4 regions of the Rhizobium sp. ERR 1071 genome follow, and region 2 is predicted to be linked to each of the others. Evidence: riboswitches for the same ligand, from Rfam matches in the RefSeq annotation. Region 2 holds a riboswitch; each other region holds the start of a gene.
What was found. A riboswitch is a leader RNA that binds a small molecule or an ion and turns the genes downstream of it on or off. The one in region 2 is predicted to bind cobalamin.

Region 1 (5,944 bases), on a different contig from region 2:
CGCCCGCATCGCCTTCAGCACTTCGATCGTGCCGGCCGGCGTATCGAGCCCGACACCATTGCCGAGACGTCCATCACGATTGGGATAGTTCGCCATAACAAGCGCGACGCGGCGATCGCCGGGCAGCGTATTGCGCAGCCGCGCCCAATTGGCTGCAAGCCGCGCCGTATAGCGCATGCGATCCTGAAGCGGCTCGCTGGCGACGATATTGGCCTCGACTCTCTCGTCATAGCGGGCCGCAGCCTTGAAGGACACGGCGCGGGCAAGAACACGGCCGTCGACCTCGGGGAGCGCCACGTTCATGCCGAGATCGCGCGCCGAAAGCCCCTGCGAAGATGCCTCCCACGCCTCCTTCGACGACGCCGAGAAGATGGCTTGCAGAACAACGGCATCGCCCGTTTCCAGTACCGTCGCCTGACGATCTGCACCGGGCGCCGAAACGGCAAAGCCAGTGGCATTGATGACCACGCCTGGCTTCAGCTCGGTAAAGACACTTTCGAGAATACCGACCGACACGGCGTCTTTGAGGCTATAGGCAAAGACCGGCAACGGCCGCATGCCCTCAGCGATAAGCGCCTCTATCATGCCTTCGACAGGTCCGGTTTCACCGCTCTGAACCAACGCCCGATAGAAGGAAATCGCGACGGTCGGAGGTTCGAATCCTGCAGGGATCGCCATCTCCGCTTTGGAGACTCTCCGCCACTCCTCGACGCCGATCACGCCCCGCCCCGGCCACCAGATCCCGGCCTTCATCAAGGGTACGGCGGGCATCGGCTTCTCGGCGCCTGAGAGCATCGCCTCGGCATAGGCGAGAAACGCCCGCGAATTCGCCTCCCCGCCCTCGATCAGATAGGACCAGAGCGCATTGAGGTCATCGAGCGCGACGTTGGAAAAAGGTGTCAGCCCGGGATCAGGTTTCGAATCACCCGGCAGCACCGCGATCAAGGCACCCTGGCGCGCTGCACTGGCATGCAGCGCCTCCAGCGCATAGTGGAAGTAGCTTGCTCCTCCCAGCGCCCGCACGATGATGAGCTTCGCATGCCGCGCCGTTCTCTCGATATAGGTATCGACGGACATCGGATGCTTGAGGCTCATCAGGCTTGCAAGCCGAAGGGAACAGCCGCCCTCTCCGTGGGCCGCGGCAATCGCCGCAAGCTCGGTATCGGCAGCCGACAGAAAGAGGATATCGCCGGGCGACTGCCCGAGATCGATCGCCTCCTCTCCGTCGCTGATGGTTCCCTTTTGAGCCAGGAGAAGGTGCATGGATTTCCCTTAGACCAATGCTTCGATCGCCTTGCGAACGATCGTCTCGTCCATCTCGTGCAGGCCGATCACGACAAGCCGGGTCGCGCGGGCTTCACCCGGCGTCCAGGCGCGATCGAAATAGGTGTCGATGCGGCTGCCGACGGCCTGAAGCTGCAGGCGCATGGGCTTGCCGGGGACATCGACGAAGCCCTTGAGGCGCAGCACATCATGCTCCGCAATCACGCCCTTCAGCGCATCGACGAAGGCGGCCGGATCGGCAATCGGGCCGAGTTCGACGACGAAGCTGTCGAACTCGTCGTGGTCATGCGGCGTGCCATCCTCGTGCTCCAACTCGTGGTGAGATTTGCGGTTGACGATATCGTCTTCCGTGCCGATCCCGAGGCCGAGCAGGACAGTGGCAGGCACATCGCCGTTCTTGGCCTCGATGATTGTCGGCTTGCGGGCGGTGCGCGAGGCTACTTCGGCGCGGACGCGGCCGAGACCATCAGTGTCGATCAGATCGGTCTTGTTGAGCACGATCAGATCGGCGCAGGTCAGCTGATCCTCGAAAAGTTCCTCGATCGGGCTTTCGTGATCAAGCGAGTCGTCCTCGACGCGAGCAGCCTCTACGGCGTCGTGATCGTCGGCGAAACGGCCGGCGGCAACAGCCGCGCTGTCGACCACCGTGATGACGCCGTCGACGGTGACATGGGTGCGAATATCAGGCCAGTTGAAGGCGGCGACCAGCGGCTGCGGCAGGGCAAGGCCTGACGTCTCGATGACGATGTGGTCCGGGCGCGCATCACGCTCCAAAAGCTTCGTCATAGTCGGGATGAAATCGTCGGCAACGGTGCAGCAGATGCAACCATTGGTCAGCTCGATGATGTCATCTTCCGTGCAGTTCTCCGCACCGCAGCCCTTCAGCACGTCGCCATCAACGCCGAGGTCGCCGAACTCGTTGATGATCAGCGCGATCTTCTTGCCGCCGGCATTTTGCAGGAGGTTGCGGATCATCGTCGTCTTGCCGGCCCCCAGGAAGCCGGTGATGACGGTGGCTGGAATCTTTTCCTGATTCATATGCATCAACCCTTCATTTTCAGCGGCAGGCCCGCTGCGATAAAATAAACTTCAGCACTCGCCGCCGCGACCATCTGGTGCAGGCGGCCGGCATGATCGCGAAATTCGCGCGCCATGCGATTTTCTGGTACGATTCCCAAGCCCACCTCGTTGGAGACGAGAACGAGCCTTGATCGCGCAGTCGGCAGAAATGCAGTGAGAGCGGCAAATTCTGCCGCCATATCCCGCTCGGCCATCATCAGATTGGTCACCCAGAGCGTCAGGCAGTCGATAAGCACCGCCCGCCCCTCCGCGTCGATAGCGGCAAGCTGCCCGACGAGATCCATAGGCTCCTCATGCGTCTGCCATAGATCGCCGCGATCGGCACGATGCTTGGCGATGCGCTCGCGCATCTCGTCATCCCACGCCCGCCCTGTCGCCACATAGTGACATTCGAGGCCGGTATCCGACACCAGCGATTCTGCAAACCTGGATTTGCCGGAGCGCGCGCCGCCAAGAACGAAGACCGCTTGGGAAATCGAAGACGACATGCGTTATGCCCGCTCTCGAGCAAAAGCGAGGGTCGGCAGCACGTCGCTGGAACCGGGAAACAGGCGCTCACACGCCGAAAACTCGTCTTGCGCCATGACAACCTCCGTGCTGGCAGCGGAACTCGCGTCCCAAAACAGGCTCTGCGCCCGGCACGCATGGCAGGTCTCCTGGCTCGCGGATGAGGCGCCGCAAGGGGGCGGACCGAAACCGGTCGCCCCCGATCGTGCGCCAGCGGATCTTTCTCACCTTCCCGGCAATGCATCATGAAAAGGCGGACGATTCGTAGAATAAGAGGCGTCCAGCCCCGGTTAATCATGATGCCACACCAGTGGCTTTTTCGATTTGCGCCTGCCCCGCCCCGTTCGCCCCATGCGAACCATCGACGAAATAGACTTCAAACCGAACGAAAGACCCTGACCGCTCTACAGTCGCGGGGTCGGCTGTGATGAGAACGCCCGGATTGGGTCCGCCCCTTCACATTCCCTTTTCATCCCATGCGGCAGATCGCCGCTCAGGAACCATTCGTTATGCCGCAATGATTAGGCTTTCACTGAGTTCAAGTCAATCAACGGCATGGATGCGACCTGCGCCATCCTGATTGCGAATTCGGTTGAAAATTCCCATAAAACCAGCGGCTTTTTTGCCGTATTTCTTTGATGTTAGGAGTTTATAGAGGGTAACCCCTCACATTCGAGCAAAACGTATCGTCCGCTTCCAATGCTGCAGAAATTCCAACCGCGACGTCTCGGCGTCTTCTCGGTCCTATTCGATCTCGGTCGCTTCAGGGCATTGCTGCGCCGTGGCGAGCTGGGACTTGTTTTTGCCGGCGCGCTGGTGGGAATAGCGTCCGGCTGTGCCGTCACCGCGATGAGCTATATCTCGCGCAAGCTTCACAGCGTCATCTACGGTATAACCGACTACGAACGCTTGAGTTCGGCAGCAATGGCGATTCCCGACAAATCGGTGTTGTTCATCGCACCGATCGCAGGCGGCATCATTCTCGGCATATTGCTCTACATATTGTCGCGCACGCGCAAGAAGCCGATGGTCGACCCGATCGAAGCCAATGCGCTGCATGGCGGCCGGATGTCGCTTACCGACAGCATCATCGTCGCCGTGCAGAACCTGATCTCGAATGGATTCGGCGCGTCCGTCGGGCTTGAAGCGGGTTACACGCAGCTCGCGGCCGGCATTGCCTCCAAATTCGGCTATAAGATGCAGATGCGCCGCGCAGACCTGCGCATGCTCGTCGGCTGCGGTGCTGCGGGTGCTATTGCCTCAGCATTCAATGCGCCGCTCACCGGTGCCTTCTATGCCTTTGAGCTCATCATCGGCAGCTATTCGATCCTGACGCTAACCCCTGTCGTCGTCTCGGCACTGATATCGACGATGATTGCAAGACTGCTTGCCGGCGATGACTTCGCCATCGATATCGATCATTTCGGGGCGATCGTTCCGGCGGATTATCTTCCAGCTATCCTGCTTGGTGCCTTCTGCGCCGGTATCGGCATCCTGATCATGCAGGGCGTCGCCTGGGTCGAAGAATTGGCACGCAAGAGTTCCATCGCGCCGCCTTTCCGGCCCGCGCTCGGCGGCCTGGTCGTCGGAACACTGGCGTTGATTTCGCCGCAGGTCCTATCTGCCGGCCATGGCGCGCTGCATCTCAATCTGTCTACGGACGTGACGCTGGGCGCCTTGCTGGGTCTATTCCTGCTGAAATCGCTCGCCTCCGCAATATCGATCGGCTCCGGCTTCAGAGGCGGCCTCTTCTTCGCTTCGCTGTTCATGGGCGCACTGCTCGGCAAGATCTTCGCCTATTGTGCACCCTATTTCGATCATGCCACGCTGACGCCGGTCGTCTATGCCGTCGTCGGCATGAGCTCGCTGGCCGTTGCCATCATCGGCGGCCCGCTGACCATGACCTTCCTGGCGCTTGAAATCACCGGGGACTTTCCGATCACTGCCCTGGTGCTGGCTGCCGTCATCACCTCATCGCTGGTGGTGCGCACGACCTTCGGCTACTCCTTCGCCACATGGCGCTTCCATTTGCGCGGCGAGAGCATCCGCAGCGCCCACGATGTCGGCTGGATCCGCAATCTGACGGTCGCCCGCATGATGCGCCCCGACGTGCACACGGGCAGCATCGACATGAGCATCGAGGAATTCCGCAAGAATTTTCCGATCGGCTCGGCGCAGCGCGTCATCCTGATCGACAAGAACGAGAAATATTCCGGAATGGTTCTCGTGCCCGACGTCTATGCGAGCCCGATCGAAAAAGACGACGAGGAGCACGGCCTTTCCGATTTCATCCGGCTGCGTAACGAATTCCTGCAGCCGCAGATGAACGCCAAGCAGGCAGCCGCCATGTTCGAGCAGACGAAGAGCGAAGCGCTCGTTGTGGTCAACGATTTGATCGAGCGTAAAGTCATCGGTCTGCTGACGGAGAGCTATACGCTGCGCCGCTACAGCGAAGAACTCGACCGCCGGCGGCGGGAAGTGTCGGGGGAACTTTAGGCGACCAGACCGTCGAGCCAGGCGGGATCGAGTACACTTTCCAGCTCTGCCGCAACTTCGTCCAGCGCCGCATCGACGCTGGCGCGATAGTTCATGCGCTCGCCGGAAAGACCGAAGCTTGCCAGCAGCTTCGCCCGGTAAGCATCGCTGCCGAAAAGACCATGCAGGTATGTGCCCATAACACGGCCATCCGGCGATATGGCTCCATCGGGCCGCCCGTCGATCATGGTCGATGGCCGCTCGCAGTCCGGACCCCGCGTGACGCCAAGATGGATTTCATAGCCCGATAGCGGCACATCATATTCCTTGGAAACGGCAGTGCTATTCCGTACCGTCTTTTCTGGAGCCATTTCCGTCTCGATATCCAAAAGACCCAATCCGGGCGTCTCGGTCACCGATCCCTCGATACCGAGCGGATCGTAAACGGTATGGCCGAGCATCTGATAGCCGCCGCAAATGCCGATGACGCGACCGCCGCGGCGCACATGGGCAGCAATATCGCGATCCCACCCATGCTCACGCAGATCGAGAAGGTCACCGATCGTAGACTTCGAGCCAGGTAGCACCACAAGCCCTG
Region 2 (5,944 bases):
GATAAGTATACGGAGCAGGAATGGAAGCCCGCGACCGGGCGTGTCGCGGAAATCTTCGAGAAGGCCGGGATTGCCATTCCCACCCAGGAAGATTGGCTCGCCTTGAAGAAAGCCGTCATGGAAGGCGGGCTCTATAACCAGAACCTCCAGGCTGTGCCGCCGACGGGCTCGATCTCCTATATCAACCACTCGACCTCCTCGATCCATCCGATCGTTTCCAAGATCGAGATTCGCAAGGAAGGCAAGATCGGCCGCGTCTATTACCCGGCCGCCTTCATGACGAACGACAATCTCGACTATTACCAGGACGCCTACGAGATTGGGCCGGAAAAGATCATCGACACCTATGCGGCGGCCACCCAGCATGTCGACCAAGGCCTGTCGCTGACGCTGTTCTTCCGCGATACCGCGACAACGCGCGATATCAACAAGGCGCAGATCTACGCCTGGAAGAAGGGTATCAAGACTATCTATTACATCCGCCTTCGTCAGATGGCGCTCGAAGGCACGCAGGTTCAGGGCTGCGTTTCCTGCACGCTCTGAACGTTTGAGGGACGATGAAAATGAATATGCAATTCAAGCCGGCAAGCCGCGTTCGCGCCATCAATTGGAACCGCATCGAGGACGACAAGGACCTCGAGGTCTGGAATCGCCTGACCGGGAATTTCTGGCTGCCGGAAAAGGTGCCGCTGTCGAACGACAGCCAGTCCTGGGCAACCCTGAAGCCAGAGGAGCAGCAGCTCACCATCCGCGTCTTCACCGGGCTAACTCTGCTCGACACCATCCAGAACGGTGTCGGTTCGGTCAAGCTGATGGCAGATGCCGCAACGCCGCATGAAGAGGCTGTTCTCTCGAACATCTCCTTCATGGAAGCGGTCCACGCGCGCTCCTATTCGTCGATCTTCTCGACGCTCTGCCTGACGCCCGATGTCGACGATGCCTATCGCTGGTCGGAGGAGAACGAATTCCTACAGAAGAAGTCTACGCTGATCATTGAGCAATATGCCTCTGGCGATCCCTTGAAGAAGAAAGTCGCGAGCGTCTTCCTCGAAAGCTTCCTGTTCTATTCGGGTTTCTATCTGCCGATGTTCTGGTCGAGCCGCGCCAAGCTCACCAATACGGCCGACATGATCCGCCTTATCATCCGCGATGAAGCGGTGCATGGCTATTACATCGGCTACAAATTTCAGCGCGGGCTTGAGCGGCTTTCGGACGGGCAACGCCAAGAGATCAAGGACTTTGCCTTCGATCTTCTGCTCGCACTCTATGACAACGAGGCCAAATACACCGAAGCGCTCTATGACGGCGTCGGCCTGACCGAGGACGTCAAGAAGTTCCTGCATTACAACGCCAACAAGGCGCTGATGAATCTCGGTTACGAGGCGCTCTTTCCGGCCGAAGCCTGCAGGGTCAATCCAGCCATCCTCTCCGCGTTGTCGCCGAATGCGGACGAAAACCACGACTTCTTCTCGGGCTCAGGCTCGTCCTATGTGATCGGCAAGGCGGTTGCCACAGAGGACGAGGATTGGAATTTCTGAGCAGCGCTTTAAGTCGGCCATCCAGTCGAAGGTTGCATCCATCAAGCAAATTGAGGCGGGATATTTCGATTTACCGATGAATCGGCGGATCCTGGACAAGGGACTATGGTCCTCTTGGCCCGTTTTCGCGATATGACGTGACAGGCCGCTCACGGGTGAGCGGCCTGTCACACGTTTCAATGAATGGCCAAACGATCCGACGCGCGTGATGTCGGAACAATGCGCTCGACGACTGCGCCGAACACAAGGCCTAATGTGCCCCACATCAGTATCTGGGCAACCATCGACGCGACGCGGAACTTCCAGAGCAGATCGGCCGGGAAGCCTTGCGGAACTTCATTGATCGCTGGCAGAAGCTGTCCAGCGAGAAAGACAACCGCAAAGTAAACGGCGGTTACGATAAACGTCGCATTCCAGGCTCCCCAACGAGCTATCAAGCCGCTGCGAAGCTTTGCCGCGAAGATCATACTGATGACGGAGATCAAGATCATGCCGAAGTAAAGTTCGGTTCGAGGAGCGATCGTTTCAGGATTACCGATCGATGGCGGATTTGCCGGATACTTGATATTCGGCACGAGATAGACCGATATGAAACCCGTCAGGGCAACCAGGGCGGCAGAAACCCGTGGGGAGGCCGTGCCACCAAAGCGTCCGTAGGAAAACGCGAAGGTCAGTGCGAACAATCCGCCGAAAGCCGTGCAGTAGACCATGACGCCCGTCAACAGGCCCCAACTGGCCTGCATCGGTCGGCTGACAAGTTCCGGCTCTTCTGGTGGCATGGCCATGCCCTTGGCCATCTCTTCTTTCGCCTTTGCCTCATCCATCTGCGATTCAAAAGCGATCGCACGGTCTACCTGCGGTTCTCCGTACAGCTTCAAAAAGCCAAAACTGATCAGTCCGGCGATGATGCCCACAAGCATCCCGCGAACGAGTAAATCTCTTACCATTTAAATGTCCCTTTTAGTGGCAGGGAAAACCGAGCAGATGGCGACCGTCATGCACCCATTCATGGACATACATGCCATGGATGATTGACGTTGCGCCTTCTTCGGCGCCGACAAAGTAAATCGCGAGCAGGCAGAGAAGGCCAGCAAAAATTGCCCAAGGGACAATGTCCCGCAATGGTATGGGAAGAGCGGGTGAAACGGTTGGTGCGAAAGCAGCGCTTGTCATGGTGAACTCCTGGGGATTGCGCGTCCTGGGTTGATGCCTGTTCAGGTTGAGGGTCTGGCTCGCGATACAGCCCCAATAGGGCCGCATCCCTTACAGTGGCGCGACCGCGCCGGATTTTCACCGGCTTCCTCGACCTTGAAGATGCAAAACCACCATGAGACCAAGGCTGGCGGAGTGTCAATATCGGCAGCTTAAGAAGGGCGCTTGTGGTGTTGGGCAGAGACGCTGAGCGCCATTGATTGTCTAATTTTGCGCGGGTCCGCATTGCGGCGCCGGATTGGATTTTTGCCGAAAGCTGCGATATAAAACGTCATCGCCGTTTCATCGGGTAATTTGAGATGATCAACCGCCGCCAGTTTCCGCTACATGCCTCCGCGCCGGCCTTTGCGGCTGCCTGGGTACTGATCATCGCCGGTGCGAGCGTCGCCCTCAGTACCGTTTTTGCCTGCATCACGCCTTTTGTGGCATTGGCTACTGTCTCAGTAATCATGCTGCCGCGCCGGATGGCCTTGTTTGCTGTGCTGCTAGCCTGGCTAGCCAACCAGATGGTTGGGTATTTTATTCTTGGCTATCCGCGTAATTGGGACAGCTATGCATGGGGCATCGCCATCGGCTTCGCGGCCCTCGTGGCGTTCCTGGCAGCCACGCTTGTCACGCGCGCCAAGCTCAATGCGTTTCTGGCTTGGGTTGCGGCTTTCGCTGCCGCACTGGTCGCTTACGAAGGCATCCTTTTTGCCGCCACGGCATTTCTTCCTTCTGGAGACGGTGCCTTTTCCTTATCCATCATCGCAAAGGTCGTGCTGATCAATCTAGTGGCTGCCGCCGGCTTGGTGTGCTTGAACGGCATTGCGGCGATTGCCCGCATTCTCGTCGTCAGGCCGGCGTTACATTTGGCGCGCTAGCAAGCTGCGAACATTTATCGTTTGATTTCTCCCGGCGGAGCTTGGGCCGGGCCAACCGGAAATGCGGCTCCTGCCACTTGATCGAGCGCAATATTCCACCGATCCTCAATGACCGATGGCGTTCCTCTTAGCGCAGGATTTTGAACTGCTCTTGTTCTGCCCCCTAGAGGATGAGGATCCGCGGCTTGTGCGTCGAGAATGGCGGCCGAAGTGCCTCGAGGTCTAACTGGCGCAGATGCTCCGGCGATGCAGCAGGCAGATCAGACAATACGCTTTCCCTTCTCATCGAGAATCTTTTCGCCATCCTCCTTGGCAAAGGCGCCCTTGTGCGTGTCGGGCAGGATGTCCAGAACGATTTCCGACGACCGCGCCAGACGGGTGCCGAGCGGTGTGACGACGAAGGGGCGGTTGATCAGGATCGGGTCCTTCAACATCGCGTCGAGAAGCTGGTCGTCGGTCAGGTCCGGATTGTCGAGCCCGAGTTCCGCATAGGGCGTGCCCTTCTCGCGAATGGCCTCGCGGACGGTCAGGGCGGCCTCAGTGATCATCTTCACCAGTTGCTCGCGCGACGGCGGATTTTTCAGATATTCGATGACCTGAGGCTCGATCCCGGCATTGCGGATCATCGCCAATGTGTTGCGTGACGTGCCGCAGTCCGGATTGTGGTAGATGGTAACGTTCATAGCTTTGCTTCCGATGAGATTGGCGATGAAGTGGACGGCTGCAGGAGCCAGGTGAACAGCATGAGTGCAAGAACCGCTCCGGCAACCTCCGCCACACAGAAGCCAGGCAGATCGATCGGCCGAATGCCTGAGAATGTGTTTGTCAGCGATCGTGCCAGCGCAACGGCCGGATTGGCAAACGAGGTCGATGCGGTGAACCAATAGGCGGCGGTGATGTAGAGCCCGACCAGCCACGGCACGGCCGCTTTCTGCTCGAACTTGATGCCGCTGAGGATCACCGCCACCAGCCCGAATGTCGCAACGCCTTCGGAGAACCATTGGGCGCCACCGGTGCGAACCTTGGTGGACAGTTCGATGATCGGCAGGCCGAACATCAGGTGTGCGGCGACCGCACCGCTGACGCCACCGATGATTTGCGCAATCACGTATCGGCCGAAGTCGCGTTTCGGCAAGGCGCGGGAGATTGCGAAGATCAACGAGACCGCCGGATTGAAGTGGGCGCCCGAGATCGGTCCGAGAATAGTGATCATGACGACCAGGATTGCTCCGGTCGCGAGGGTGTTGCCGAGCAAGGCGAGCCCCATGTCCTGCGTCAGCGAGGTTGCCATGATGCCCGACCCGACCACAGTCGCGACCAGCATCGCGGTCCCGAGGCCTTCGGCAACCAGCCGCCGTGGCAGATCGAACTTACTCATCACCTCACCTTCCGTCGTACCGGAATGATCGCGGTCCATGATCATTGCAGTTTATCGTCTCGATTGGGGACGCAGCAGGCGGCCACCTCAGCGGCCGGTGCGCAGATCTCCGGGTGCCCGGAGCAGCAGTCTTCCATCAGGAAGCGGACAAGGCCCCCGAGCGCTTCATAGTTCGCCGTGTAGATGATCGAGCGGGACGCCCGCTGCTGCGCGATCAGGCCGGATCGTTCGAGCTCCTTCAGATGGAAGGACACGTTCGAGGGCGAGACTTCCGCTTTTTCAGCGATCGTACCCGCAGCCATGCCGTCAGGGCCTGCAACAACCAGCATGCGGATGATGTGCAGGCGGGTCTCCTGAGAAAGCGCGCCGAATGCGATGAGGGCTTGACGTTGATCCATATTTCAACAATCCTTGAATGATTGAAACAAGGAATAACGCAGATGAACCCGATCGACAACAACAAAAGGCAGAAGGGACATTATCTCCCTCGGCGACCCGACGAGCGTGCTCGAGCCGCCGAGAATTCCGCGCTGATTTCCGTTACGACGGCCGGCCGGTTAAGCCAGGCTATCATGTCAGCAAGGTCAACTCAGCCGTTCTCTCAGCGCTCTCGCCGAACGCCGATGAGAACCACGACTTTTACTTCGGCTAAGGCCTCAACATGGCTGGAACGCGGTGAACACGAGGCTCCACAATCTGCCGGGGCATCATATTTCGAGCCGCGGCCCAGCAGGTTCCCAAGCATGCCCTAGCCGAAGGTCTACAGCGACCTCCCCCGGCTCTGTAACTCTTATCGAAAAGCCATATGTCGGAATTGGATATCATTGGCCGTCGCGGTTTACGGGGACGAAAAACTGCTCACTAGACCCCACTGCTCCAGCTCTTCTTCATCCTTGGATTCATCAGCAGCCAGTCGACTGAGCTCCTCAAGGCCGGCCTGGATATGATCACTT
Region 3 (5,944 bases), on a different contig from region 2:
TATCGGCGCGATGTCAGGCCGCAGCACATTGAAATTCGAGAGGAAGAAGAAAGACGTAACGAGAAAGGCAGCCAGCGACAGCGTGCGGATCAAGGTCGACCAGAAGGCGACGGAGAGCCGGCTGATATAGGGCGGATTCTCGACGGCCTCGTCCTGCACGTAATAGCGGCGGAATAGCCGATAACCACCGAAAAGAAAGATCAGAGCAGCGCCAATCGACAGGCAGACAGCGGCCAGGAATGAAGCAAGCTTTGCCTTGAGCACGAAGCCGATCCAGCTCGTCACGGCGGTACTGAACTTGACGCCCTCGTCGACCAGAGCCGCCCCTGCATCGTCGAATGTCGCCGTGGAAATCTCCGTCCGCTTGAATAGCGTCTCGGCAAACAGCCTTCGGCGCATCTCCATGAACTGCATCGCAAGCCGATTGGTCTCTGCGGTCAGATTGTCGGCATCGAGAATCGCGGCGCTGATCTGGGAGCGTTCGGCATTGAGCCGATCGCGCTCCTGCGCGACGATCGGAGCCTCAGGCGGCTGGCCTTCCTTGGGCGCAGCACCGAGTTGGGTCAGGCGTGCATCGATTTCGGCGGTACGGGGTTTCAGGCGTGCGGAAATAGCAGCTGTGGTGCGGTTGAGTTCGTCGACCTGGCTGGACAGCGCCACGAGCGTCTCGTCATCCGATGTTGCCTGTTTCGCCGCGTCCTGAAGCGATGCATAAGTCTTCTTCGCTTTGCCAAGATCGGTAACAGCTGCGTCCAGCAGCCCATTGGCGAGCTGCCCGGGCTGTTGGTCCGTTTGCTGCGACGCTTGGGCCGGCTGCTGATCCTGCGCAAGGGCAGCCCCCGCCAGCGGGATGATGGCGGTAAACACACCCAATCCCAGCAACAAAAGGGACAATAGAAAAAGACGAGATTTCAGCGGGCGCAAGCAGAGCTCCTCGTTGCACATGAAGTCGCAGGCAGTGGATGACCGAAATCGCCGCAAAAATGGAGACCCGAGTCGTCCTATAGTAGGATTGCGAATTCCATAGTCTTTACGCGTACGCCTTGTAAGACAAAGAAAGGCGACACGAAGGCATTCCATGCCGTTATCCTATCCGGACTCTCCTTCAAAACCGGATATCGGCCGCTCTCATCTTGACGACGACCTGCCGCGCCGATCATCGCCCGCCCGGAAATAGGCCAGGAAAACACCTTGGCAATGGGTCGATCTATGCGCGCCTGCTCCGCAATATCAAGATGAAGGCGACGCCTCCGGTAAGCCCGGTGACCACGCCGATCGGCATGTCCTCCGGAGCCATCACCAGGCGCGCGATGACATCAGCCCAGATCAACGTCAGTGCGCCGAAAGCGGCGCTCAGCGGCACCACGCGCACATTGTCGCCGCCCACGATCAGCCGCACGAAATGCGGCACCATCAACCCGACGAAACCGATTGCGCCTGAAAAGGCGACCATCACGCCGGTCAGCAGCGCCGTGATGACGAAGAGTAGCAAGCGAAATCGTGCAACGGCAATGCCAAGCGTGACGGCCGTTTCATCGCCCATCGCAAGTGCATTGAGCTCCCTCGTCTTCGGAAGAAGTGAAACGAGGCAGAACAGCAGGATGCCGGCGGGATAGATAAGATGTTGCCATTGCGCCAGTCCTAACCCGCCCAGCATCCAGAAGACAACGGTGTTGGCGGCTCTCGGATCGCCCAGAAAGATCAGGAGGTTGCCAAGCGCCGTGAACACGAAGGCTACCGCCACGCCCGACAGGACGAGCCGATCGGCCGAATGCGAGCGCGTCAGCCGCGTCGTCAGCCCGACGGCCGCGGTTGCGAGCAAGGCGCCGGCAAAAGCGAACAACGGCACCGTCAACAGGCCGAGGATCAGCCCGGTATGCAATAGCGCCAGAATGGCGCCGAATGCCGCCCCGGAGGAGACGCCGAGGAGATGCGGGTCCGCCAATGGATTTCGCGTCAGCGCCTGCAGGACGGCGCCGGTGATGGCAAGCCCCGCCCCGACGAGCGCCGCCAGAACGACGCGCGGAAAACGGACGTCCCAGACGATGCTTTCCTGCCCGCTGGACCAGGTGGCCGGAAAGGCACCAACATGCAGTCTGTTGCCGACAATCGACCAGACGGTGGAGAACGGAATGGATGCCGAACCGAGCGAAACACCGGCGGTGATCGACAGAATGAAGCCTATGGCGAGCAAGGGGATGAGGATGGAGAGATTGAGGCGCATGCTTGAAACTTGAGGAAGGGATCCGCCCCATGATCGACTGGTGCGGATCGGCATTGCAGACGATTACATGGCGCTCGGGTGAAAGGCCCTGGCCAGCGTGGCGATGGCCTCGATGTTGCGCGGCCCCGGCGTCGCCTCCACATAGGGCAGCACGACGAAGCGGTCATTCTTCACGGCATCGATATTCCTGAAGGCCGGATTGCCCTTGAGAAAGGCGATCTTCTGGGCGGCAGTGACCTGGCCGTAATCGACGATGACGATCACTTCAGGGTTCTTCTCGATGACCGGCTCCCAGGACACTTCAGTCCAGCTCTTCTCGACGTCGTCCATCACATTGACGCCGCCGGCAGCCTCGATCAAGGCAGTCGGAATGCCGTAGCGCCCCGATGTGAACGGCTTTTCCTCACCGGAGTCATAGACGAAAACGCTGGTCGGCTTGGCGACATGACCGATCCTCGCCTGGACCTCGCCAAGCTGCTTGCGATAGCCGGCGACCAGCGCTTCCGCCCTGTCCTCGACGCGGAAGATCCTGCCGAGATTGAGGAGATCCACGAACATGTCGTCCATGGTCGGCTTGTTCTTCTGCATGACGAAGATGCAAGATTCGGTCAGCTCATAGACCTTGATGCCGAAGGGGGCGAGCGTTTCCGGAGTTACCTCGCCGCCGACCTTCATGCCGTAGTTCCAGCCGGCAAAGAAGAAATCCGCATTGGCGCCGAGCAGCACCTCTTTGCTCGGATATTTCGGCGACAGCTCCGGCAGTTCCCTCACGCCGTCACGCAGCTTCTCATCCAGCGTCTTCCAGCCGGAAATGCCGGTATAGCCGACCATGCGGTCCTGTAGCTTCAGCGCCAACATCATCTCGGTCAGGTTGACGTCGTTGGAAACGGCCCGCTCCGGCGCTTTGTCGAAGGTCACATCGCGATTGCAGCTGCGCACGGTGACAGGCTCGGCGAGCGTCGTGCCCGCAAACAGGCTTCCGATAAGCAAGGCCGCGGCAGACAGGGACATGCGAGAAAACATGAATAACTCCAATGATCGTATTATCGAAGGGAAAAGGAAAAGCGCTGCGGGCCGCCGTCGGTGTGATGCAGCCGCGTACCAACCCTGAAAGCGTTCGAGACATGCTCCACAGTCAGGACTTCGGCAGGTTCGCCGTGGCCCATAAGCCGCCCGCAATCCATGACGGCGATCTGCGTCGCAAAATCAGCAGCGAGATTGATATCGTGCAGCGTCGTGATGATCGTCGGGCCGAGTCTCTTGAGTAGCTCAAGAATCTCGAGCTGATGGCGGATGTCGAGGTGATTGGTCGGCTCGTCGAGGATGATGAGTTCCGGCTCCTGTGCCAAGGCGCGGGCGATCAGCGTCCGTTGCTTCTCACCACCCGACAGCGACGCGAATTGCCGCTGTGCCAAAGACTCCAGTTCCAGACGGGCAAGCGCCTTGGTCGTGACCTCATGGTCGCGATCGCTCCAGCGTGCCATGCCCTTGCGGTGCGGGATGCGGCCCATCAACACCACGTCCCGCACGCTGAAGGGAAAATCACCTGGCGTCTCCTGCGGCACGACGGCGATGCGCTGCGCCGCCTCCCGCGGACCTATGGACCAAAGATCGATGCCGTCGAGACGCACCGAACCTCGCTGCGGCTTGAGGCCGCGATAGAGGCAGCGCAGCAAGGTCGACTTGCCGGCTCCATTCGGACCGATGATCGCAAGCCGGGCGCCGGCCTCGACTGATAGCGTGATGCCACTGATGATCGGCATTCCCTTCTGGGGACCCCAGCTGATGCCGTCTGCTTCCAGTCGTGCGCTTCGTTCGGACATGACCCGGCTCCTATTGCAATACGACCAGCTGGCGTTCGGCTGATACGATGGCGGCGGGAATGCGCGCGAGGGTCTTGCCTGCCAGCGCTCTCGGGCGTTCGCTTTCGCGGGTCAGCCCATCGGGGCGATCCCGATAAAGCTTCGCGAAGGAGACGAGCGCACCGATATCGCTCGCATCCTCGATGTCACCGAAGAGGTACGTCGACTTTGGCGTGGCCTGGAAAGCGACCGTGCACGGCCGTTCGCAGCCCGCCATACAGACGCTGCCCTCCAGGCTGAAATCATCTGCGAGTGCGGCGTCAGCCTGGGAGATCGCCATCTGCAGATGTTTCAGGAGTTCGAGGCCCGGCCGGCACGGTTTGCCGACATGACGGCAGTTGGTGCACACGGTGATCCGGTGCGTCGCCTCTTTTGTATTATCCATGAGATGCCTCCCGGAGATTTCGCCGGAGGCACAGTCAAGATGGGGCCAGCGGACGCAGCGGCGCCCTCGCCCAACCACTGATTTTCCATCGGAACACCCCGTCCGTTGCGGTTGATATCGTCGATGGCAGGTCTCCTGGCTCGCGGGTCACAACTCGTTCGCGCCTTCCCGGCTTGACGCCAGTGGCATATTGCGAACGCGCTCTCCGCTTACAGTTGCGGGGGCAGCCACGGTCTTGGCCCCTGATGGGTAATCCGCACCGTGTTCCCTTTTCAGCCGCCATCCGGATCGATCCGAAAGCAGCACCATCGGCGGTATTCATGTCATAGAAAGCGGATGCGGGCAACGGGGATGTCATATGCGCTTTCATTTGTCCTGGAGCTTCGGCCTGAGTAGGCAATCGTTACGTTATTACATAACAAATGACAAGCCATTATCTCCGCTCGAGGCCGCAACTGCGATATGCATATGCGGCAGCACTCAATCGCGATCCAGAATGAAAGAAACCGCAGGGCTGTCAGACCGCCTTGCACTGAGGATGAAAACGCTCCGCGACGCTCTCTGCCGCCGCATAGGCCTGCGTCACGATCTCAGGCACCAGATCGATGTCGGGGAGACTTCCAAGTCCCAGGGGACCAATCGCAAAAAGCCCGTCTGTCGTACGCCCGTTGACCTCAAGCGAGCCTGTCGCGTCCACGGCGAGACCGAGGCCAAGCTCGTCCGGCACCGCGAGACCGGCATCGATGAGGCTACGCAGCAAGGGTGCATTCAAATCCGGCGCCTGGCACCGACAATCGATTACGTCGTCGGCATAGAGCTGCTCGGTCTCCTGCCGGCCAGCCGGCTTCAAAACCAGCCCGGTCGGCGTGCGGCGGATAAAATGACCGCGCCGCAGCAGCGTATTGCCCTCGGCAAGCTCCTGATTGAGGCGTACATGCAGCGCCTCGGGAAGCCGATTGCGATGGCTGTCATAAAGCGCCCGCAAATGGCGGTTGAACTGCTGCTTCTGCCCGGCTGGCAGAGATCGCCAAAGCGAGCGCGCATGCTTGCGCAAGCCGTTCATGACGGATTGCCAGCTCTGGCCGTTCGCCTCCGCCTCGACGCAAGCCTTGCGGACGAAGCGGACGATCTCGCTGAGCTTGCCGGGCATCTCGTCGGCAGGGAAAACCGGATCGGCATTGTTGCGTGTGTGGCTCTGCGGCAGAAAGCCTCGCCGCGAAACAATGGTGATCTGCCCCGTATAGCCGTTCTCACGCATCTGCAGCAGCCGATCGACGACGCGCAGGCCGCTTCCGAGCAGGATCGTATGCGGTCGCGACACGAGACGGCGCGCCCGCACCGTCGTCGGCACGGTCACGAGATCGCTGGCCTGGAATTCGTGATCGCTAATGCCATAGCCTGTCGCCAGCACCACCATGTCGAAAGGCGCATTGGCGGCGCCATCGCTTTCCACTACGAAACGGCCGCCCCGAA
Region 4 (5,944 bases), on a different contig from region 2:
CGGCAAGCCAGGAAGGCTTCGGCAGGCTGCCGGCAGTTGACGTGGGCAGAAGTGTTTTCATGGCATTCGACCTTGTGATTTCGGTTCGTCAATGAGCGTGCTTGGCAGACCATTGTTCAAGAATGTGCCCGTAAGGCTTGATCAGATGGTCCTCGGCGAACTTGCCCTGTTCCACGGCCAGCCGGCTACGTTCGTCCCGATCGTAGACGATGCGGGTCAGCGAGTAGTCCTGGTGCTTCAGGCTCGGTTGATAGACGCCGCCCGCTGGCGAATTGGCGTTATAGATTTCGGGACGATAGATCTTCTGAAAGGTCTCCATCGTGCTGATGGTGCCGATCAGTTCAAGATCGGTGTAGTCATGGAGAAGGTCGCCGAGGAAGTAGAATGCCAGAGGCGCCACGCTATGTGGCGGCATGAAGAAGCGAACCTTTAATCCCATCTTACCGAAGTATTCATCGGTCGCCGAGAAGCCATTCTGCTGGTATTCGATCCCCAGCACGGGATGCTGATTTTCAGTCCGACGATAGGTCCTGCTGCTCGAGGCGCTCAGGCAGATCACCGGCGGCTTCCTGAAATGCGTCTTGAACGCTTCGGACTTCAGGAACGATTGGAACAGGTTTCCATGCAGCTCCCCGAAATTCTCCGGTGTACTGAATTCGGCGCGCTCCTTGTTGTATGAGGGCAGCACGATGCTGAAATCATAGTCGCGGATGTAGGATGACAGGTTGTTTCCGACGATGCCGTCGATGCGAGCATTCGTGGCTCGGTCGATGATCGTCGTCTTCAGGATCTCAATCAGCGGCAAGGCGTCGGACTTGCCTCGAGCATCGGTCGCAAGCTCGACCGAGATGATGTCGAGGGCGACGGAATATCGATCACCTGTAGCATTGTCCCAATGAACCAAGGCGTTGAAGCGATTGTCGATCATCGTCAGGGTGTTGCGAAGATTCTCCTGGCGGCGTGCCCCCCTGGCGAGGTTCGCGAAATTAGTCGTAATGCGCGTGTTAGCTGCCGGAAGGTAGTTCTCATCGAAGGGAATACTCTTGAGGACGAAGCGAAATCCCGCGTCCGCCGCATTATCATCCGTCACATCCGAAGTGAAAGCAGGGTCGCTTTGTTTCTCCTTTATCGCTCTCATCGCTTCTCTCACCCTTTTACCTGTCAGTACTGGAGGATTCTGCTGCTGGTATGTGCACCCCTTATGTCTGAGCCTTTGACGAAGAAAAATTGATTTGATTTCACGCAATCATGAGCGGCTCTCATGCTTGGGACGAGAGACATCTCTCGACCCGCGCGACGCAGTGAGAAAGCCCGCAATGAAATCGACGGCCTCTTCCCTACGTCTCAGGCCGAGATGAATGCTCTTGTGGATCCCTGTGGGGCCGATCCGCACAGGGCAGACGCCGAGCGTTGCCGCCTGCTGGTGCACCAGCCAGTCCGGGATGGCGCTGACCCCACGGCCAGCAGCCACGAGCTGGAGCATCATCTCGGTTGTCTCGACATTGCGGTGGTGTCGGGGGCTGCAATTGGCGGGCACCAGGAATTGCGTGAACACGTCCAACCTCTGCGGCGGAACAGGGTAGGTCAGGAGAGTTTCATGGGTGAGATCCATCGGGTCGGCATAGTCCCTGCTCGCAAGCGGGTGAGAGCTTGGAGCGGCAAGCACGAGCTCATAGTCGAACACCGGCACGTACAGGATACCCGGTGCCTCGATCGGGTCCGGGGTGATCAGGATGTCGATCTCGTGGACCATTAGCGCCGACACACCGCCGGCGGCGAATGAGGTCGTCAGCTCCAGGTCTACCTGCGGCCAGTCCATGAGGTAGGGTTTTGTCACACCCATCAGCCATTGATGGCATGGATGACATTCCATGCCGATCCTCAAAGAACCCCGCTGACCCTGACGATAGTCCGTCAGGACATGTTCGGCCCTCTCGATCTGCGGCAGCACACGCTGCGCCACCGAAACAACGTAGCGGCCAGCCTGTGTGAGACGGAGATTGCGACCGTCCTTCTCCCACATCGCCACGCCATAGCGGTCTTCGAGCTTTCGGATCGTATGGCTGAGCGCGGACTGGGTCACGTTCAGCCGTTCCGCGGCCGCGGTCAGACTTCCCAGGCGATCCACTTCGCGCAGGATCGATAAATGCTGTCGGTCAAGCATGAGCGTGCCCGTCCTCGCTTGCGGAGAGTTCTACCGCAGTGGTTTCCTCGAGGATCGCAATCGGCCGGCTGTCTTCGCCGACCGCCACCATGTTGAAGTACCCAGTGGCGGTAATGGATCTTTCGCCCGCGAGCAGATTCTCCGACCAGAGCTTTGTCTCAACAAGCATCGAGCTGTGACCCACACGTTCGATACGTGCCTCCGCCTCGACGATCTCCCCGATCTCAATGGGTCTCGCAAAGTCGATACGCTCGGATGACGCCAGCACCACCAGCTTGCCGGAGTAGCGCGATGCCTCCACGAAGGCGGCTTTCGTCATGAACGAGATAGCCTCACCCCCGAACATCCGCCCGACGCTGTTTGCCTGATCCGGAAAAACGATATCCACCATCTTGACGCTCGCCATCGGAAGCGGCGGCTCCACAGGCAGGAGTTCCGGGAGGCAAAAATCCCGGGCGCCCTGGCCTTCGGGAGTTGCCACCATATTAAAGATGCCGCGAGTGCAAGCATGGCGGTGATGCCCTACTACTGTCTCCGCGAACATCTCGACCTCGACCGTCACAGATCGACGTCCGGCTCTGACCGGCGCCGCCGAGAACTCAACGATGTGGCCGGCATGTGCCGGCTGCTTGAAATCGATGCGCTCACACGAGGCCGTCACGAAGGGGACGCGTCCGAAGCGGGTGGCCGCTATGAATGCGACGCGGTCCATGAGAGCAAGGCCAGCTCCGCCAAACAGCGTTCCGTGATGGTTCGTATCTCCGGGAAAAACGATGTCGATGAGACGGGTCGCCAGAGCTGGCTGGCCGGTTGTTTTGATCGTCTGTGTCATCCGCACTTCCATCAGGTTGTGACGGGGCGGACGCATGACGCAGGGCGAACGGCAGGGCATGCCGATCGCGTAAAGCGGCACACCGGGACACCCCGCCCGTGGACGTTATCTATCGCGGCAGGTCTCCTGGCTTGCGGGTCATCGCTGACGTTCGTCTTCCCGAGGAGTCTTCCTCAGTGACATGTTGAACGACAACTCTCCGCCTACAGTTGCGGGGGCAGCTCCGGTATGTGCGCTTGTGTCGCCGCCACCGAATTCCCTCTTAGCTCCGGATTTCGACATCCGCAGAACCACGACGGGCACACCATGCCTTGGCGAGAGCGCAGCCGTCAACCATATAACGACATCTTTATATGACTTGCTACATGGTTTTTTTGGGTAGAATGCGAAGCTAATGTCTGACTTCATTGGCAACGCCAGTTGCATCTTGTCATCGCCTTGCGAGAGCCGGAGACCTTTGCTCTCTGGTGCGCGAAGGACTAGCCGTCTCTATAGTATCCCTAGCGTCGGCCTATAGCCGACGCTGACGAGGCGATACGATCAGGGGAAGGCAGCTTTCAGGCGGTCCCGCTATCCGAAATGACGGCGCAAAGCAGTCGTCCCGCACTCGGCTGCAATGCCACTTTTAGAGATCACGACCCACAGTCGACAAAATCGATCCGTAATGATGTGAGGGGAATCGAACTGTCGGCCCGGAAATTCAAACAACCCATAAGTTCGCGAGAACATTACGCTTTAGATCAGGCTAGGTGATGGAACTCGTCTTTCCGCGTTTTGAATAGCACTACGGAATCTGCCGGCGGTCACCGCAGCTTGATGTCTTCAAATCCGAGATCGAAGCGCGCAAGATACTTCGTGAGACGATCTGCGTCATTGCTGCTTTTCTTTTCCAATCGCGAGATCGCAAACGAGGTTTTGCCGGCAGAACTCGCCGTCGTATGCTCGCGGCAACTCTGAAGAACGGTTGCAAGCTGCACTGCATCAAAACGTTCGAGCCGGGCGGCATCTTCTGTGCCTAACACATCTTCAATGATCACATCGGTCCCTTGACCATCGGTCGCCCGGCGGCAAAACGCATTGAGGCGCTTGATTTCGTCGCCCACCAGCTCGGTCGTAATATGCCCGTGGCGGCGATTGGACGGATCGATGTGGGCCGCTCAACCCAACCCCCTGCCTAGAATAACAGGCAGCTGTCCCTAGCGTATCTATTCTTCAACACTCGTGGAAAGTGCGGTTTCAGGCTGGTATGCAACAGCCACCAAACCGCCCAGACGTTCCACAACTCTGCTTATCTGTTCTTTATCAGGCTAAGTATTAGTATCCTATGCCGAAGCGAAATACGCCAATTTTTTCAATTCTCTACCAATTGCGATAGCGATACAAATAGGCCCAAATTCTTCCAGATTGGGATTGAACGAGACCATGATATTGCTCGCCGGAAATCGGCGAGTGTGAGAGCGCACCGCGGTCAACTTGCCGGCCAATCCCGATCTCTAGGGGCCGTTTCAGGCCAGTTGCGGGGGAACGGATTGGCTCAATTGGCGGGGCACCACGCCTAAGGCTTCGGATAGGTTCACAGCAAACTGTCCGCATTGATCGCGCCAACCAATGAATTTGCCCTTTCATGGGTATCGGGTCTTTGTCCCAAACCCATGTAATTAGCTTCGATGTCAACCAGATATGCAATGACGGTGGAAGTGGCAACTCCTCTACGCAACTGTTCTGCCGCGTTTAGCAGGTAAGTATCGTATTCATCGGCGAACGACCTACACTCTTCATCTTCCCACCGTTGTCCTGGTTTCAATAAACCTATTGGATCCCACAGAGACCAACCAATATCGCGTAGCCGGGAGAGTTTTATTGTTGGCGGCGATTGAAACGGAGCCATTTCTTATCTTCTTGACCATTTGTCACACGGGTTAGGGCTGTGCCAATTCATTCTGGGTCTCATTGCGGTAGACGATAGACCTCGGCATTGTCCTGCCGTTCCCGGAGTCCCTTGTACGAAGCGTGACGCAGTTTGCCGTCATCGGTCCAGGCACGATACTCGATTTCGGCGATCAGCGTCGGTTGGACCCAGACGACACCACGCTGTTTCAGCGCGATCGGCGCCCGGGATGTCTTGAGCTTTTCCAGATCCTTGCGGAGCCTGGTGGCATAGCGTTCATTGAAGCCCGTCCCCACATTGCCGACGTAAACGAGATCGTCACCTCTATAGGCAGCAAGAAACAAGTTGCGGATCCCACCGTGCGCAACGGCAGATGGTTCATAACCGACGATGAAAAAACTGTCGCTCCGGACGCATTTCACCTTGATCCAATCACCCGTACGGCCCGAGCGATACGGCTGGTCACGGTTCTTGGCGATGATACCCTCCAGCCCGTGCGCACATGCGGCGGCCAGCAATTCGTCGCCATCGGCTTCAACCTTCTCGGATAGTTTGATGACGCCAGCATGATCGACGAGAAGCCCATCGAGGATCTGCCGACGTTCAGCGAAATCCAGCTTTGTCAGGTCATGTCCATCGAAATAAAGGAGTCGAACCCGCGGCCGGGATCCTAATGAACTTCTGCGTATCCTCAAGTGGCTTAAGGCCAACTGAATTGGGTGGAGTCCTCGTTTGAAGTTAAATGCGCCTCCAAGCTGAAACGGGGTTCGCCTGGACAACAGCTTGTAAACGCCCAGCCGTGGAAACGAATGTTGCTCAATAGCCACAATCGTTCGAAACATGACAAATGTGATCAAGAATACGACGCAAGGCGCGTGATGCGACCCTAAATGAAATCCGTCACTTATCACCTCGGCGGGCTGGTATCTCTGGAGCACTTTAGAAGCCGTCTAAGATTCCGAGATTGCAGTTCATTTTTCGATCACCTACAGCCAACAGGAGGATCTGTCGCGGTTTGAAATCTGGATGAAGTCAATGAGTGCCAAGACGTTTGATATCG

Region 1: linked by a shared signal. The riboswitch ahead of cobU (bifunctional adenosylcobinamide kinase/adenosylcobinamide-phosphate guanylyltransferase) and the one ahead of FBZ99_RS31405 (CbtB domain-containing protein) in region 2 are both predicted to bind cobalamin.
Region 3: linked by a shared signal. The riboswitch ahead of FBZ99_RS09710 (DUF1636 family protein) and the one ahead of FBZ99_RS31405 (CbtB domain-containing protein) in region 2 are both predicted to bind cobalamin.
Region 4: linked by a shared signal. The riboswitch ahead of FBZ99_RS23820 (acyl-CoA thioesterase) and the one ahead of FBZ99_RS31405 (CbtB domain-containing protein) in region 2 are both predicted to bind cobalamin.

Annotation. Positions count from the first base shown of each region.
Region 1 is NZ_VITM01000002.1:942,006-947,949, reverse strand. Features, by position in the region: gene cobN (cobaltochelatase subunit CobN) at 1-1,263, opposite strand, end outside; gene cobW (cobalamin biosynthesis protein CobW) at 1,273-2,322, opposite strand; gene cobU (bifunctional adenosylcobinamide kinase/adenosylcobinamide-phosphate guanylyltransferase) at 2,328-2,852, opposite strand; cobalamin riboswitch at 2,994-3,391, opposite strand; gene FBZ99_RS09875 (chloride channel protein) at 3,571-5,367, shown strand; gene FBZ99_RS09870 (cobyric acid synthase) at 5,364-5,944, opposite strand, start outside.
Region 2 is NZ_VITM01000018.1:78,719-84,662, reverse strand. Features, by position in the region: partial or broken gene nrdE (class 1b ribonucleoside-diphosphate reductase subunit alpha) at 1-543, shown strand, start outside; gene nrdF (class 1b ribonucleoside-diphosphate reductase subunit beta) at 564-1,538, shown strand; gene FBZ99_RS31410 (CbtA family protein) at 1,715-2,485, opposite strand; gene FBZ99_RS31405 (CbtB domain-containing protein) at 2,499-2,711, opposite strand; cobalamin riboswitch at 2,740-2,864, opposite strand; gene FBZ99_RS31400 (hypothetical protein) at 3,050-3,613, shown strand; partial or broken gene FBZ99_RS33695 (arsenical resistance protein ArsH) at 3,780-3,899, opposite strand; gene arsC (arsenate reductase (glutaredoxin)) at 3,874-4,296, opposite strand; gene FBZ99_RS31385 (MIP/aquaporin family protein) at 4,293-4,991, opposite strand; gene FBZ99_RS31380 (ArsR/SmtB family transcription factor) at 5,033-5,389, opposite strand; gene FBZ99_RS31370 (hypothetical protein) at 5,830-5,944, opposite strand, start outside.
Region 3 is NZ_VITM01000002.1:904,154-910,097, reverse strand. Features, by position in the region: gene FBZ99_RS09730 (mechanosensitive ion channel family protein) at 1-924, opposite strand, end outside; gene FBZ99_RS09725 (FecCD family ABC transporter permease) at 1,208-2,224, opposite strand; gene FBZ99_RS09720 (ABC transporter substrate-binding protein) at 2,288-3,247, opposite strand; gene FBZ99_RS09715 (ABC transporter ATP-binding protein) at 3,268-4,047, opposite strand; gene FBZ99_RS09710 (DUF1636 family protein) at 4,058-4,471, opposite strand; cobalamin riboswitch at 4,580-4,796, opposite strand; gene FBZ99_RS09705 (FAD/NAD(P)-binding protein) at 4,989-5,944, opposite strand, start outside.
Region 4 is NZ_VITM01000007.1:257,549-263,492, reverse strand. Features, by position in the region: gene FBZ99_RS23835 (methionine synthase) at 1-61, opposite strand, end outside; gene FBZ99_RS23830 (DUF1852 domain-containing protein) at 89-1,246, opposite strand; gene FBZ99_RS23825 (LysR family transcriptional regulator) at 1,247-2,164, opposite strand; gene FBZ99_RS23820 (acyl-CoA thioesterase) at 2,157-2,996, opposite strand; cobalamin riboswitch at 3,096-3,306, opposite strand; gene FBZ99_RS23815 (hypothetical protein) at 3,800-4,099, opposite strand; gene FBZ99_RS23810 (hypothetical protein) at 4,570-4,884, opposite strand; gene FBZ99_RS23805 (ATP dependent DNA ligase) at 4,944-5,726, opposite strand; gene FBZ99_RS23800 (RNA polymerase sigma factor) at 5,920-5,944, shown strand, end outside.